Regions from separate parts of the Pseudocitrobacter sp. CD920760 genome, predicted to be linked through region 1. Evidence: predicted binding sites of a transcription regulator. Region 1 holds the regulator's gene; each other region holds the start of a gene.
The links. Region 1 encodes ArgR, which controls arginine synthesis, uptake and breakdown. Its sites were predicted from a motif close to ANTGAATAAAAATACANT; they were not measured.
Positions count from the first base shown of each region.

Region 2: argC (N-acetyl-gamma-glutamyl-phosphate reductase) is a predicted target of ArgR. The motif match lies at 3,460-3,477, and genes of this name have one in related genera.
Region 3: argA (amino-acid N-acetyltransferase) is a predicted target of ArgR. The motif match lies at 2,633-2,650, and genes of this name have one in related genera.

Region 1 is NZ_CM173490.1:4,670,725-4,676,188, forward strand. It holds gene degS (outer membrane-stress sensor serine endopeptidase DegS) at 1-108, shown strand, start outside; gene mdh (malate dehydrogenase) at 155-1,093, opposite strand; gene argR (transcriptional regulator ArgR) at 1,551-2,021, shown strand; gene yhcN (peroxide/acid stress response protein YhcN) at 2,397-2,660, shown strand; gene yhcN (peroxide/acid stress response protein YhcN) at 2,768-3,031, shown strand; gene AC1MKH_RS21960 (barstar family protein) at 3,084-3,359, opposite strand; gene aaeB (p-hydroxybenzoic acid efflux pump subunit AaeB) at 3,477-5,444, opposite strand; gene aaeA (p-hydroxybenzoic acid efflux pump subunit AaeA) at 5,450-5,464, opposite strand, start outside.
Region 2 is NZ_CM173490.1:92,738-98,201, reverse strand. It holds gene AC1MKH_RS00430 (glycoside hydrolase family 43 protein) at 1-6, shown strand, start outside; gene argH (argininosuccinate lyase) at 77-1,450, opposite strand; gene argB (acetylglutamate kinase) at 1,553-2,326, opposite strand; gene argC (N-acetyl-gamma-glutamyl-phosphate reductase) at 2,339-3,343, opposite strand; gene argE (acetylornithine deacetylase) at 3,525-4,676, shown strand; gene ppc (phosphoenolpyruvate carboxylase) at 4,978-5,464, shown strand, end outside.
Region 3 is NZ_CM173490.1:4,213,019-4,218,482, forward strand. It holds gene AC1MKH_RS19735 (IS110 family transposase) at 1-293, opposite strand, end outside; gene amiC (N-acetylmuramoyl-L-alanine amidase AmiC) at 1,207-2,454, opposite strand; gene argA (amino-acid N-acetyltransferase) at 2,685-4,016, shown strand; gene recD (exodeoxyribonuclease V subunit alpha) at 4,107-5,464, opposite strand, start outside.

The DNA.
Region 1 (5,464 bases):
CAGGTAGCCGAGATTCGTCCGGGGTCGGACATCCCGGTTGAAGTCATGCGCGACGATAAGAAACTAACGCTGAAGGTGACGATTCAGGAGTATCCGGCGTCAAACTAGCGGACACAAAAAAGGGCCTCGCGGCCCTTTTTTTTCATGCTTTACATCACTTATTCACAAACTCTTCGCCGAGCGTAATATCTTTTCTCAGCGTATCCAGCATACCTTCCAGCGCCTGTTGTTCAAACGCGCTCAGCTTGCCGATAGACTGACGCTCTTCCACACCGTTTTTGCCCAGCAGCAGCGGCTGAGAGAAGAAACGCGCGTACTGACCGTCGCCTTCAACATAGGCGCATTCAACGATGCCTTTCTCGCCCTGCAGGGCGCGAACCAAAGAAAGACCTAAACGCGCAGCCGCCTGCCCCATCGACAGGGTTGCAGAGCCGCCACCGGCTTTGGCTTCGACCACTTCCGTACCTGCATTCTGGATACGTTTGGTGAGATCGGCCACTTCCTGATCGCTAAAGGAAACGCCAGGGATCTGCGACAACAGCGGCAGAATGGTCACGCCAGAGTGGCCGCCAATAACCGGCACTTCCACTTCTGTCGCTTTTTTACCTTTCAGCTCCGCCACAAATGTATTTGAGCGGATGATATCCAGCGTCGTGACGCCGAACAGTTTGTTCTTATCGTAAGCGCCCGCTTTTTTCAGCACTTCTGCCGCGATGGCAACGGTGGTGTTGACCGGGTTAGTAATAATGCCAATACAGGCTTTTGGGGCGGTTTTCGCCACCTGCTGCACCAGGTTCTTCACGATCCCGGCATTGACGTTAAACAGATCGGAGCGATCCATACCCGGTTTGCGCGCGACGCCCGCGGAGATCAGCACCACATCCGCACCTTCCAGCGCCGGAGAAGCATCTTCACCTGAGAAGCCTGTGATCTTCACATCGGTCGGGATATGACTGAGATCGACCGCCACGCCTGGCGTAACAGGGGCGATATCATAGAGAGTGAGTTCTGAGCCTGAAGGTAGTTGGGTCTTAAGTAGTAGGGCAAGCGCCTGACCGATACCGCCGGCGGCACCAAGGACTGCAACTTTCATCCGAAACTCCTTATTATGGTTAATGTCATTCAGGGTGACCTGTCATGTACCGCGAAACCGACGCAGGGCACTGCCTGTTATACTCCGTTGCGGCGACCTTAATTCACGGTGTAAATAATTACAATCTAATTACTTACAGAATGAGGGGTATTTAGCAGCCTTGCTACAAAATTGCTCACTCGTTTACCGGGAAAGGCCTTTTTCACGTAACCAAATCCACATCAACTATCACTTAAACTATAACCAGTGATCTGGTTAAAACAACATCATTTTCATAACATTTAATTTACTTTTAACCTTATTTGCAGGCCGTGATATAGGCATGTTTATTAATAGTAAATTTTGCTAAGATCCGCCCCTTCTCGCGATTATTATCCGCCTTTTCTGCAGATTATTTGCATAAAAATGCATTTATATGCATAATCATGTTAATTTCATCACCATATACGGGTGACTTATGCGAAGTTCGACCAAACAAGAAGAATTAGTGAAAGCGTTCAAAGCGCTATTAAAGGAAGAAAAGTTTAGCTCTCAGGGAGAGATCGTCCAGGCGCTGCAGGAGGAAGGGTTCGAGAATATTAATCAATCCAAAGTCTCCCGCATGCTGACCAAGTTTGGCGCGGTTCGTACCCGCAATGCCAAGATGGAGATGGTCTACTGCCTTCCGGCTGAACTTGGCGTACCGACGACCTCCAGCCCGCTGAAAAATCTGGTGCTGGATATCGACTACAACGATGCGGTTGTGGTTATCCACACAAGCCCTGGCGCCGCGCAGCTGATTGCCCGCCTGCTCGACTCGCTGGGTAAAGCGGAAGGTATCCTCGGCAGCATCGCCGGCGACGACACCATCTTTACCACTCCTGCCCGTGGCTTTACGGTGAAAGATCTCTACGAGGCCATTCTGGTTCTGTTCGAGCAAGAGCTGTAATCCTCCATCCTCTGGTCATCGGCCAGAGGATAATTCCTTTTTACCGCTTCGTTTCCCCGACGTTCCTCCGCCCCCCATTTTGCATTAAGTGCTAAAAACGGATTAAACACATAGTTTCAGTGAATACCTCCGCGCGAAATCGCACGAAAAATCAAATTCATGCATCCATATGATTTTCTTAGAATTCACTTCACGAAATAGCACTAATACACCATTTTTTATTTCATTTGGTCATAAAAAATAGATTCTTTAAAACAGATTTATGAGTGAAACCATTAGTCTGGTATTAATTTTAGATGTGATTAGTGTATACTTAATTTCGTGATGAGGGTCACAAAACAAAGGCCCTCCAAATAATTCGACGAGGTGTAGATCATGAAAATCAAAACAACTGTTGCGGCTCTGAGCATCCTTTCCGTTATCTCTTTTGGCGCTTTCGCCGCTGACTCTATTAACAGCGATCAAGCGCAAAATCGCCAGGCTATCGGCACCGTTTCCGTAGGTGCAGTCGGTTCTTCTCCGATGGATATGCATGAGATGCTGAACAAGAAAGCGGAAGAACAGGGTGCTTCTTCTTACCGCATCATCGAAGCGCGTACCGGTGACCACTGGCACGCAACGGCTGAACTGTACAAATAAGTTTGGCTTATAGAGTAGGTAAGATTCAGGTAAAAAAATTTTCTACAGCGGTCCAGGAAGCCATGTTTTCTCCTCTCACCGCTGTCGCACATGGTGGAGTAAAAATTATGAAAAACGCAATGATCATCGCTTCTTTGGGTCTGGCTTCTGTTCTCTCTTTTGGTGCCAGCGCCGCTGAGCAAATTAGTGCAGAACAAGCACAGAGCCTGCAATCTATGGGCACCGTTTCCGTATCCCAGGTCGGGAGTTCACCGATGGATATGAATAGCGCATTATCAGCAAAAGCAGCAAAAGAAGGCGCAAGCGGCTACCGCATTATTGAAGCGCGTACCGGTAATACCTGGCACGCGACCGCAGAATTGTACAAATAAACCCTCGTCGTCTTGTCCGACGACTTGCCCCCGCCATTACGCGGGGGCTTTTTTATGTCCGCGAAAGGTTAAAGCGCAGCATCCCTTCCAGCTCTTCCTCTGCTTCATCAAATAACAGTATCAGCGCACCGTAACGCCGCTTCTGCTTCTCATCCAGATGCAGGAACTCTATCTCCAGCGGCAGCGGAAGCTGGCTGCCGGTCACCACATCCCACAATGAATCGAGATCGTGAACCAGACCACTCTTGAGTGCGAAGAGGCGCGTGAACTCGCGGTAAAAATCACCCTGGTTTTCTATTTCATCAAAATCAAAAGAATAGACTTCCATCACTCGCCCTCAATTTTCCCGCCGCTGTCATCCGCCTCTAAGTATAGCGATAAAAAAACCGACGCTGAGGGCGTCGGCTTTGACAGGAGGATAAATGTGAGTGGCCCTGGGTGATTGCTAGCTGTTCGTTAGTGCGCTCTGATACTTATGCAGCATCGCCACCAGCCGACCAACCGGTTCGGTAACCTGCGGCGAGGCGTCCCAGATACGTAATTTTTCCTGATAGATATCTAACTCTTCCAATAGACGCAGGAAGTAGCGACGACGTTTATCATCGTTGCCCGCGGAGATCACGCTGTCCGCCGTGCGTCTGAGCTGGCGGTGAAACTCAGAGAGATCCTGATTCACCGGCACTGGCGCATCGCGCAGACGCTGGTGTGCAATAATCAGCGACAGGGCCAGACGGAATTTAGCGATATCGTCAGGGAATTTATTCAGCAACAGGAAAAGTTGCTGATAGAGCGCCGGTAGATGGTTCTCTTTACGTCGCGCGGAGTTGGTGGTCATCGCCGAAACTGCGGCTGACACAAACTGGTTCAGCAGTACGCGGCCCGTCCGCTCACGCGAGTTATCGCGAATCAGCATGATAACCATCAGCGCCAGGAAGCAGCCCACCAGCTGGCCCAACGCGCTATCGAGAAACTGGCTAAATTCAAACTTCATCGGGTTATCGAGCACGATAATGTTGATGGTACTCGCCAGCGCGCCCAGCGATCCCAGCCGCCGTTTCTGCACCTCGATACCAATAAAGAATGCCAGCACCGCAAGGCTGATGCAGAGTAACAGCATGCTTTGCTGGGTAGAAGGAATGATAACCAGGAAGAAAAGCGTTCCCAGCGGCAGCGCCAGCAGCGTGCCGTAAAGGAAGTCGACGGCGACCATTCGAGGGTTTGGCAAACGCATAGCCAGCGAGGTGACCACCGCAATCATCACCATCGCCCCACTGCCGGATGTCCAGCCGGTCCACAGCCAGAAGAGCGTGCCCAGCACGCAGGACACCGTCGTACGCCAAAAGTTAACCATCGCATGGTGGCGTTCGGCAGACTCGGCCTTCACCACCACTTCGTCCTGAAGAATTTCTTCTTCGCGGGCGCTGATTTTGGCGTTGCCAATCACGCCGCGTTTCAGCAGCAGGTAGCGCGTCGCCGTACCCACCCAGCCGTAAATCGTTACCGGCGTGCCGTGTTCCCCCGTCCAGGCCATCACCCGACGCATGCGTTTAAGCTGGCGATGCACGTCCTGTACGGTCTCAACCGGCTCGGCGAAGAGTTCGCGATAGTCATCGGTAACCGTTTCCGGGCGCGTGTTCTGAATGATGTAGGTTTCACAAGCCTGGGTGATCATGGTCAGGGAGACCGTGTTCAGCGCCTTTAAGCGCCGATTAGCGCGCGACCAGCGGGAAGACTCCATGCTCAGGTTGCTGCGCATCCCACCCAGGGCTGCGGTGCGGCGCACCAGCCCACTCCACGCGCGGTCAACTTCTTCACTGTCACCATGCTTGATGCACAGCTGCATCAAACGATATTGATCGATAAGCAGGTTATCCAGTTCAAGGTCGATCTCTTTTTTGATCGATCGCGGGGAGAAAAGAAGATCGGCCATGATCGCGCAGACGATACCAATGACGATCTCGCTACAGCGTTCGACCGCAAATTGCGGCGTGAGAAGCGGCTCGGTCTGAATAGTGATAACGATAATCAGCGCCGTGTAGCCAGCCAGCCCCCACGCGTAGGAGTTTTCTACGCGTACCAGCGAGGAGAGCCAGGTACAAAAACCGGCCCAGATACAGCACACCAGAATCATTAACAGCGGCGCGCGGATCATCACAATAATGATGGTTAACGCTGCGATACAGCCGATAAAGGTCCCGATGATACGCAGCATCCCGCGGTAGCGGATAGCACCGGAATAGGGCTCGCCACCGGCGGCAAATGCCGGGCCTGCCGCGACGATTGCTGCCGTCAGTACCGCCCAGCGCGGCGTTTCCAGCTCAAAGTGGAAACCGACAAACAGCGCCAGCACAATCGCGCACGCCAGTTTAATGGCAAAGCGGATGTGCTGATTGGCAATGCTAAAAATGCCCATAACGATTAACCGAACTCACG
Region 2 (5,464 bases), 680 kb from region 1:
GCCTAGCGCAGAGAGATACATATACTCGCACACAACGGCTCAGAGCCAGCAATCTGCTGGCTCTACCCACACGGCGTTAAATCAAACGCTGTTTCGCATCGCTAATCGCCTGCGCCACCTGCTTCGGTGACACACCGCCTTTCGCCGCACGTTTATCCAGACAAGACTGCAGCGACAGAATCGGATACACGTCATCGCCGATCACGCTGCTGAATTTTTGCAGATCGGCCAGCGCCAGCGCTTCCAGCGGTTTGCCCTGTTTAATGGCTTCAACCACTGTTTCGCCCACGATGTGGTGCGCTTCACGGAACGGCACGCCTTTGGCGACCAGATAATCCGCCAGTTCTGTCGCGTTGGCGTAACCCTGCTGCGCCGCTTCCTGGCAACGCGGGCGTTTCACCTGAATACCGTCCAGCACCAGCGCCGCCATATGCAGACAATCCAGCCAGGTGTCGAGTGCGTCGAACAGGCCCTCTTTGTCTTCCTGCATATCTTTGTTATACGCCAGCGGCAGACCTTTCAGCGTCATCATCATGCCGGTCAGCGCGCCCTGCACGCGGCCACATTTACCGCGAATCAGCTCCAGCGCATCCGGGTTTTTCTTCTGCGGCATCAGGGAAGAACCTGAGGTCACGCGGTCAGACAGTTCGACGAAATTCGCTTCCCCGGAGTTAAAGAAGATCAAATCTTCAGCAAAGCGCGACAAGTGCACCATGCCGATAGAGGCATTGGACAGCAGTTCCAGCACGTGGTCGCGGTCAGAAACGCTGTCCAGGCTGTTGCGGGTCGCAGAGGCAAAACCCAGCCAGCCAGCCAGTTGTTCACGGTCAATTTCGTATGCCGTACCGGCCAGCGCACCGCTACCCAGCGGGCTAACGTCGAGGCGTTTTACCGCATCCTGCAGGCGGCTTTCATCACGCGCCAGCATCTCAACATAGGCCAGACACCAGTGAGCAAAAGTCACCGGCTGCGCACGTTGCAGGTGGGTGTAACCCGGCATTACTGCATCCTGATTCTGCTGCGCGGTTTCCACCAGCGCGCTCTGCAACTGACGGTTAGCCGACAGCAGTTCCGCGACGGTATCTTTGCACCACAGTTTCAGGTCAGTCGCCACCTGGTCGTTACGGCTGCGCCCGGTATGCAGTTTTTTGCCCAACTGGCCGACTTTATCGATAAGCTTGCCTTCCACCCAGCTATGAATGTCTTCGGCATCGCTTTGCAGAATTTGCTGCGGGTTTGCACGAACCTCTTCCAGCAGCACGTTCAGCGCCTCTTCCAGCTGCAATTGCTCTTCAGCCGTCAGCACACCGACCGTGACCAACGCTTTAGACCAGGCAACAGAGCCAGTAATATCCTGTTCCGCCAGGCGATAGTCGAAGCGCAAAGAGTCGTTGAACTGTTTGAACCGTTGATCCGCTGCCTGAGTAAAACGCCCGCCCCAAAGTGCCATAAATCTGTTCCTTATTTTGAATTTCAATGCCGGATAGCGCTTCGCTTATCGGGCCAACCATGTAGGCCCGATAAGGCGTAGCCGCCATCGGGCAAAAGAGTGTTACGCCAGAATCCGCGTGCCAATCGGCGTGCCATTAAACAGCGCCGGGAGTTGCTCCGCATGACGCCATGATGCGATATCCACCGGGCGACCCAGCGTGCGAGCGGCATCCAGCGCCGCATTCACTTTCACAATCATGCCATCGGTAATAATGCCCTGCTCGATCAGTTGCTCTGCTTTTTCCGCCGTCATCTCTGCGATACGCTGGCCTTTCCCGTCGAGAATGCCGCTCACATCAGAAAGCAGAATAAGATCCGCGCCCAGCGTCGCCGCCAGCGCCGTCGCCGCCTGATCCGCATTGACGTTCATCAGTTCGCCTTCGGCCGTCACGCCAATTGAACTGACAACCGGCAGGAAGCCGCCGTCCAGCAGCAGGTTAATGAGTTTTGGCGAACCCGGCATCGCCAGGCCGACATGGCCCAGTTCTTCATCGAGTTTCGTCACCTTGACGCTATCGCCGTCGCCCAGGAACAGGCCAACAGAGGCGATATCATGTTTCTTCGCCCACGCCAGCAGCGTTTTGTTGGCCGTACCCGCCAGTGCGCCGGTGATAATGTCAATCTGATCGGCAGGCGTCACGCGCAGGCCGTTCTTCTTTTTCACCGGCAGATTGAGCTGTTTCATCAGTTCATCCACCACGCAGCCGCCGCCGTGCACAATCACTAACGGGCGCTGATGTGACTCACGATAATTCACCAGTGCGGTAAACAGACGCTCCAGCGCCTCTTCGCTATCCAGCAACACGCCGCCTAATTTGATAATTAATGGATTCATCGTCATCACACCTTAAAGAAGAGACTGCGTCTCGGCGAAACCGAAACGGATATTGGCGCACTGGATGGCTTGCGCCGCGGCGCCTTTTAACAGGTTATCTTCCGCGGCCACCACAATCAGGTGCTGGTCCTGCACGGCAAAACCGATATCGCAGAACGGTAAACCGACCACGTTTTTCAGCGCCGGAACGCCTTTGTCATAGAGACGCACCAGCGGTTTGTGGGCATATGCCTGCTGGAAGGTCGCCGCCACCTGGTCTGCATTCACGCCCGGTTTCAGGCGGCAGGTGATGGTTTCGAGGATGCCACGTTTAAAGTTACCCAGGTGCGGGGTAAAAATCACCTGCGCCCCCAGGTGGGTTGAAATTTCCGGGTGATGGCGATGGTTAAAAACGCCATACGGTTGCAGGCTCACTTCGCAGAAGCTGTTAGAGAGCGCCGCTTTACGCCCGGCGCCGCTCACGCCACTGGTGGCGTCGATCACCGGCCACTGGGTGAGATCCAGCAGATCGGCATCAATCAGCGGTTTAAGCGAGAGCTGTGCCGCCGTCGGGTAGCAACCCGGCACGGCGATCAGGTTGGTCTCTTTCAGCGCGTCGCCGCACCACTCGGCGAGGCCATACACCGCCTGCTCAAGTAATTCAGGATGCTGATGGGTGAAGCCGTAATATTTTTCGTAGAAAGGCGCGTTGTTCACGCGAAACGCCCCGGAGAGGTCAAACACCACGCAACCGGCGGCCAGAAACTGCGGGGCCAGATCGTGGCTGACTTCGTGCGCGGTGGCGAGGAAAACCACATCCACACCGGCGCTGAATTCACTGATATCCGACATCGGCTGCAACGGCAAATCCACAATGCCCTTCAGCTGCGGATGCAGGTCAGAGATTAACTTTCCTGCATCATTGCTTTGCGCTGAGACCGTCAAAGCGGTTATGTTCATATGCGGATGGCGATTTACATAGGTCACAAGCTCTGCGCCAGCATAGCCACTGGCACCTACAATCAGCGTATTCAACATCGGGGCGGTTCACCTTCTTACGTCATATGCCTGGGAAGAATGCTTATCTTCCTCACCCTGTTGAGCGTCTTTTGCCTTTTACCCTACGGTTTAAGGGTTTTCTTACGCTCAACGATATTGTATTTTTATTCACAAATACTGCATGAATATTGATACTATCACGACCTGAGGTGTGTCAACAATGAAAAACAATTTACCGCCATTTATCGAGATTTACCGTGCATTGATCGCCACACCTTCCATCAGCGCGACCGAAGAAGCGCTTGATCAAAGTAATGCGTCTTTAATCACTCTGCTGGGCGATTGGTTTGCCTCGTTAGGCTTTAACGTCGAAATCCAGCCGGTTCCCGGCACGCGCAATAAATTCAATATGCTGGCCAGCACCGGAAACGGCGCAGGCGGCCTGTTGCTTGCCGGTCACACCGATACCGTACCGTTTGACGATGGCCGCTGGACGCGCGATCCCTTCACCCTGACCGAGCATGAAAACAAGCTCTACGGTCTGGGCACCGCCGACATGAAAGGCTTCTTCGCCTTTATTCTCGATGCCCTGCGCGATGTGGACGTGACAACGCTGAAAAAGCCGCTCTATATTCTGGCGACCGCCGATGAAGAGACCAGCATGGCAGGCGCGCGCTACTTTGCCGAAACCACCGCCCTGCGTCCGGACTGCGCCATCATCGGTGAGCCAACGTCATTGCAGCCTGTACGTGCGCACAAAGGCCATATCTCCAGCGCCATTCGCGTGATGGGGCAATCGGGCCACTCCAGCGACCCGGCGCGCGGCGTCAACGCGATTGAAATTATGCACGACGCGATTGGCCGCGTGATGCAGTTGCGTGACTCACTGAAAGAGCGCTATCACTACGAGGCGTTTACCGTGCCTTACCCAACCCTCAACCTCGGCGCCATTCACGGTGGCGATGCGTCAAACCGCATCTGTGCCTGCTGCGAACTGCATATGGATATTCGCCCGCTGCCGGGTATGACGCTGAACGATCTCAACGGGTTGCTGGATGAAGCACTGGAACCGGTAAGCGCCCAGTGGCCTGGCCGGTTGACTGTCTCCGAACTGCACCCGCCGATCCCGGGCTACGAATGCCCGCCGGACCACCAGTTGGTTCAGGTGGTGGAAAAACTGCTCGGTGCACAAACCGAAGTCGTGAACTACTGTACCGAAGCGCCGTTTATCCAGACCCTGTGCCCAACGCTGGTACTCGGACCGGGCTCTATCAACCAGGCCCACCAACCGGATGAATATCTGGAAACGCGGTTTATCAAGCCGACGCGTGAATTGATTACCCAGGTTGTGCATCACTTCTGCTGGCATTGATATGCCCCCCTCACCCTAACCCTCTCCCTCAAGGGAGAGGGGACCCGATTTTCTCCCTCTCCCTGTGGGAGAGGGCCGGGGTGAGGGCATCCGCGCGCACATTTCCATAAGCATTACTTATCTGACACGATGCGAATTAAATTTCGTAAATTGCCGCTATTTACTCGATTGCTGAAGCGATTTCGCAGCAATTGACGTGGGGGTTTTTACGTGGCTTTATAAAGGAGGTTGCTTATCCTGGCTTTGCGTTCCGAAGCCTGGGGTATAACAAAATAAAATGAGATGGGGTGTCTGGGTTAACATGAACGAACAATATTCCGCGTTGCGTAGTAATGTCAGTATGCTCGGTAAAGTGCTAGGCGATACCATCAAGGATGCGCTTGGTGAGAACATTCTTGACCGTGTAGAAACTATCCGTAAGTTGTCGAAATCCTCCCGCGCTGGCAATGAAGCCAACCGTCAGGAACTGCTGACAACGCTGCAAAACCTCTCCAATGATGAACTGCTGCCAGTGGCGCGTGCCTTCAGCCAGTTTCTGAACCTGGCGAATACCGCCGAGCAGTATCACAGCATCTCGCCAAAAGGCGAAGGCGCGAGCAACCCGGAAGTGATTGCACGTACGCTGCGTAAACTCAAAGACCAACCCAATCTCACCGAAGCCACCATTAAAAAAGCCGTCGAATCACTGTCGCTGGAGCTGGTCCTGACCGCGCACCCGACCGAAATCACGCGCCGCACGCTTATCCATAAAATGGGCGAAATCAACGGCTGCCTGAAGCAGCTGGATA
Region 3 (5,464 bases), 460 kb from region 1:
AGAATACCCATCCCGCTGGCAAATTCACGAACACGATAGGGATTAGCCATGCAGACTCTGACACCGGCTTCATGCAGGCCATATGCCAGATTTTCATGGTAGATACCCGTCGCTTCCAGCACGACCGTCACACTTTCCGGAACGCATTTTTGTGCGCTCAGCCAGTCGATAACTTTGCTGGAGACGTCGGGTTCATTGGTCAGAACTTTGTGTTTTTTTTTGCCGCCGGGACCGGCAGTAAGCAGACAAACATCGATTTTATTTTTACTGACATCAATACCGAGAGTACACATCGAGAATCTCCTTTCACCTGAGCCAACACGTCATTCCAGCCTTGTACATACGAAGTCAGAGCTTCTGGTTACCGTTCGGATTTTGAGTGACGTGAAAGGTGAAACGGGAGGCTTAAGCTACGTCGGAAGATCCGTGTCTTCAGGCCGGATACAAGCTTCTCCCGTTTCATGTAGCTGACAGCTAATCAGCTACCAGTTCAAGATACAAGGCCGGATAAGGCGTTTACGCCGCATCCGGCATGAACAAAGCGCACTTTGTCAGCAAGCCTCGTCACTTTAGGTGATTAGTTGTTGAAAATAACACCCGCACAAATTATAGAATATTCATGAAATTTATTAATACACATATTATTATTTATGCCGCTTACGTGTTAATCCCATGAAACTCTTTGATTTTATTTTACTTTAACCATAAGATATAATCAGACCGTTTGGTATATACGAGGTCTGAAATGCGTGTATTAACTTTAATTTTCAAAGTAATAATGACTTATTTGCTATGTAGCTCAATATCTTTATTCATGTTATGGGTTAATGGCAAACTTTTTAACCTTCCTTATATAATATGGAGAGCATATGAGTATTTGAATACTCACTATGGGTTGTATAATGATATGGAACAATATGACTCTATTCCTATCGTTAGAGATTTCTTAATTATCTGGATGTTGTTTTTCCCAACAATAATGACCGCTGCTATATTTGTTTTCAAAAAAAAACATAGAGATAAGTAAATTTATATGTATCAACCTGATTCTTAACGATTTTGGTTCCTTCTATCATACATACCGAACTAAAATAAACCCGCTAATCTAATCATAGTAACTGAGCAGAATATCCTACCCCAAAACTAAGATTCCTCATCGGAAATTAGCCAGCTAATTTTCGATAAAGAACCTTAATCGATTATCTATTATCGCCTTGCAAGCGTCGCGCCATCGGCAAAATAGGCTTTTATCCCCGCCAGGATAGACTCGGCGACTTCCTGCTGGAAGGTTGCCGTCTTGAGCTTACGCTCCTCTTCGACGTTACTGATAAACGCTGTTTCGACGAGGATAGACGGAATATCCGGCGCTTTCAGTACCGCAAAGCCCGCCTGCTCAACCTGATTCTTATGCAGCTTATTCACCTTACCCATGTGTTTAAGCACCGCTTTGCCGAATTTCAGGCTATCGGCGATGGTCAGCGACTGCACCATATCAAACATGGTGTGGTCGACGTAGCGATCGCCGCTTTTACTCACCCCACCGATTAAGTCGGCGGCGTTCTGGGTTTGTGCGAGGAATTTCGCGGCGGTACTGGTTGCGCCTTTGGTTGAGAGCGCAAAAACCGATGACCCGCTCGGCTGACGGCTGGTGAAAGCATCGGCGTGAATAGAGACAAACAGATCTGCGCGCTGCTTCTGGGCTTTCGCCACGCGCACCTTCAGCGGAATAAAGATATCTTCATTTCGCGTCATGTAGACCTTCATGTTGCCTTCTTTCTCGATAAGCGACCGCAGGCGTCGGGCAATTTGCAGCACCACATCTTTTTCACGCGTTTTATATTTACCCACCGCGCCGGAGTCTTCCCCACCGTGCCCCGGATCGAGCATGATAACGATAGGACGATCGCGCCCGGCCTTACCAGGCTGCGGCCCACTCTGCGCAGGCGGCACCTGTTTATCGAGATCGCCACGGTTGTAATCTTCCAGCAACGCCAGCAGCGGATCCTGAACATCCTGCGCATTCGCCGGGTACAGGTCCATGACCAGACGCTCTTTAAACCCGGCAACCGGCGCCAGCGCAAACAGCTGCGGCGTGACGTTCTGCTTGAGTTCGAACACCATCCGCACGGTTTGCGGATCAAACTGCCCGACGCGCGCGGATTTAATAAAGGGATCGTCAGCGCGGATTTGCGCCGTCATGCCTTTCAACACCGAGTTCAGGTTCACGCCCTCGAGGTCGACAACCAGGCGTTCCGGATTGCTCAGCGCAAACTGTCGGTATTTCAGCTCCCGATTTGACTCAACCGTCACACGCGTATAGCTGGACGCAGGCCAGACGCGCACGGCCACCACCTGGCTTGTGGCAGCCATACCTACCTGACTGACGCTTAATAACCACATGGCGCCCGCCCCTTTTAACAAGCGGCGGCGGCTAAATGACTGACTTCCCGACATGCTTCTCCCGAGCCAATAATGCTTACTTTGGTATTACGCATAATAAGTTTGACCAAAAACTTTAACCAAAGGCGCATAAACTGTCATCTATAAAAGGGTAAACATTCTTTTGCTAAGCCCTTTTTCAGAATTCATTTTACCCTTTCGCGGAAAATTCGCGCTTGCACTCACGGCCAAAACAGAATAAAAATACACTTATTGCGAATAAAAATGCACTGAGAGGTCATGCCGTGGTGAAGGAACGTAAAACCGAACTGGTCGAAGGGTTTCGTCATTCAGTTCCCTATATCAATGCCCATCGGGGAAAAACGTTTGTCATCATGCTGGGCGGAGAAGCCATCGAACATGACAATTTCTCCAGTATTGTCAATGACATTGGTCTGCTGCACAGTCTGGGGATTCGCCTGGTGCTGGTCTATGGCGCGCGCCCGCAAATCGATGCCAATCTTGAAGCGCATCATCATGAGCCGCTCTACCACAAGCAAATTCGCGTGACCGATGCGAAAAGCCTGGAACTGGTTAAACAGGCAGCCGGGTTGCTACAGCTCGATATCACCGCGCGTTTATCCATGAGCCTCAACAATACGCCGTTGCAGGGTGCACATATCAACGTGGTCAGCGGTAACTTCATCATTGCCCAGCCGCTGGGCGTCGATGATGGCGTCGATTACTGTCACAGCGGGCGCATTCGTCGTATCGATGAAGAAGCGATTCATCGTCAGCTCGACAGCGGCGCAATCGTCCTGATGGGGCCGGTCGCCGTTTCCGTCACCGGCGAAAGCTTCAACCTGACCTCTGAAGAGATTGCCACGCAGCTGGCTATCAAACTGAAAGCAGAAAAGATGATCGGCTTCTGCTCTTCTCAGGGGGTTTTTGACCGTGAGGGTAACATCGTGCCAGAGCTGTTCCCCAACGAAGCACAGGCCCGCGTTGAGGAGCTTGAGCAGGAAGGCGATTACTTATCTGGCACCGTGCGTTTTCTGCGCGGTGCGGTCAAAGCATGCCGCAGCGGCGTGCGCCGCAGCCACTTAATCAGCTATCAGGAAGATGGCGCGCTGTTGCAGGAGCTTTTCTCCCGCGACGGTATCGGGACCCAGATTGTGATGGAAAGCGCCGAGCAGATCCGCCGCGCCACCATCAACGATATTGGCGGCATCCTCGATCTCATCCATCCGCTGGAACAGCAGGGTATCCTGGTGCGCCGCTCCCGCGAACAGCTGGAGATGGAGATCGACAAATTCACCATTATTCAGCGCGATAACACCACCATCGCCTGTGCCGCGCTCTATCCGTTCCCGGAAGAGAAAATCGGTGAGATGGCCTGCGTGGCGGTGCATCCGGATTATCAAAGTTCATCACGCGGGGAAGTGCTGTTGCAGCGTATCTCTACGCAGGCAAAGCAGATGGGGCTGAGCAAGCTGTTTGTGCTGACCACCCGCAGCATTCACTGGTTCCAGGAACGTGGGTTCCAGCCGGTGGATGTTGAGCTGCTGCCGGAGAGCAAAAAGCAGATGTATAACTACCAGCGACGCTCAAAAGTACTGATGGCGGATTTGGGGTGACGTTTTACGCCGGATGGGGCAAACGCTTATCCGGCCTACAAGACTTCACGATGTAGGTCGGATAAGCGTTAGCGCCATCCGACAACCCCATTAATTCTCGGCGAAAATCGCCGCCAGCCCGCTGCGTCGCTCGGTTCTGGCGACAATCGCCTGCCCTAACAACGCCGTATCGGCGTACATCGACAAGCGTGATTTCGCACGCGTAATCGCCGTATACACCAGTTCCCGCGTCACAACCGGCACGGGCTGCGTCGGCAAAACCAGCGCGGCATGGTCAAATTCAGAGCCCTGCGATTTATGCACCGTCATCGCCCAGGCCGTATCGTGCTCGGGCAAACGACTCGGCTGCACCGATTTAATGGTTCCGTCCGGCATCGGGAACCAGACGCGTAACCCCTGTCCGCGATCGAGCGCCACGCCAATGTCACCGTTAAACAGCCCCAGCGCACTGTCGTTTCGGGCGATCATCACCGGACGCCCTTCATACCAGCGAGAATGCCGCTGCGGCGCAATCATGCGATGGCGCACCAGCGAGAGTTCGAGCTGCTGATTCAACCCACTGACGCCCCACGGCCCTTCGCGTAGGGCGCACAGGAGCTGATACTCACCAAAAGCCTCTAAAATTTCAGCCGGGTCGGCCTGCTGGCGCAGGCATTGCAGATAGCGCCCATAGCCCGCGCGCGCATCGTCGAGCATCGTTTCATACTCGTCGCTGGTACGCAGGGATTTCAGTTCAATATCCGCGAAGCCTCGCGCAAAGACGTCACGCACGCCAGCACGATCGCCCTGATTCACCGCGCGCGCCAGTTGCCCAATTCCGGAATCACTGCCGAAGCGGTAGCTGGTACGCAGCAGGCAAAGGCTGTCACGCAATGCGCCAGCCGCCTCTCCTTCCCCTTCCGGCACCGTCGTGCCTGTCAGGCGGCTCAGTTGAAGAGCGCGCTCCGACGTATAGCCGCTATTAACCCACGCACAGATATCGCCCAGCACCGCGCCGGCTTCCACCGAGGCCAGTTGGTCGCGGTCGCCAAGGAAAATCACCCTCCCGTGACGCGGCAGCGCGTCAATCAAGCGCGCCATCATCGGCAGGTCAATCATTGACGCTTCATCCACCACCAGCACATCCAGATGCAGCGGGTTTCCCGCGTGATAACGCATGCGCTGGCTGCCAGGCTGCGCGCCTAACAGACGATGCAGCGTACTGGCATCGGTTGGCAGCATCGCTTTCTGACTTTCGCTCAGCAGCAATTTGCGCAGCGCAGCGCCCAGCGATTCAGTAAGTCGCGCCGCGGCTTTCCCGGTCGGCGCGGCCAGGCGAATACGGCATTTATTCTCGCCCGCAATGCGCACCAGCGCCGCCAGCAGTTTTGCTACGGTGGTGGTTTTCCCGGTGCCAGGCCCACCTGAGATCACCGAAATACGTCGGGTGAGCGCGACGGCGGCAGCGA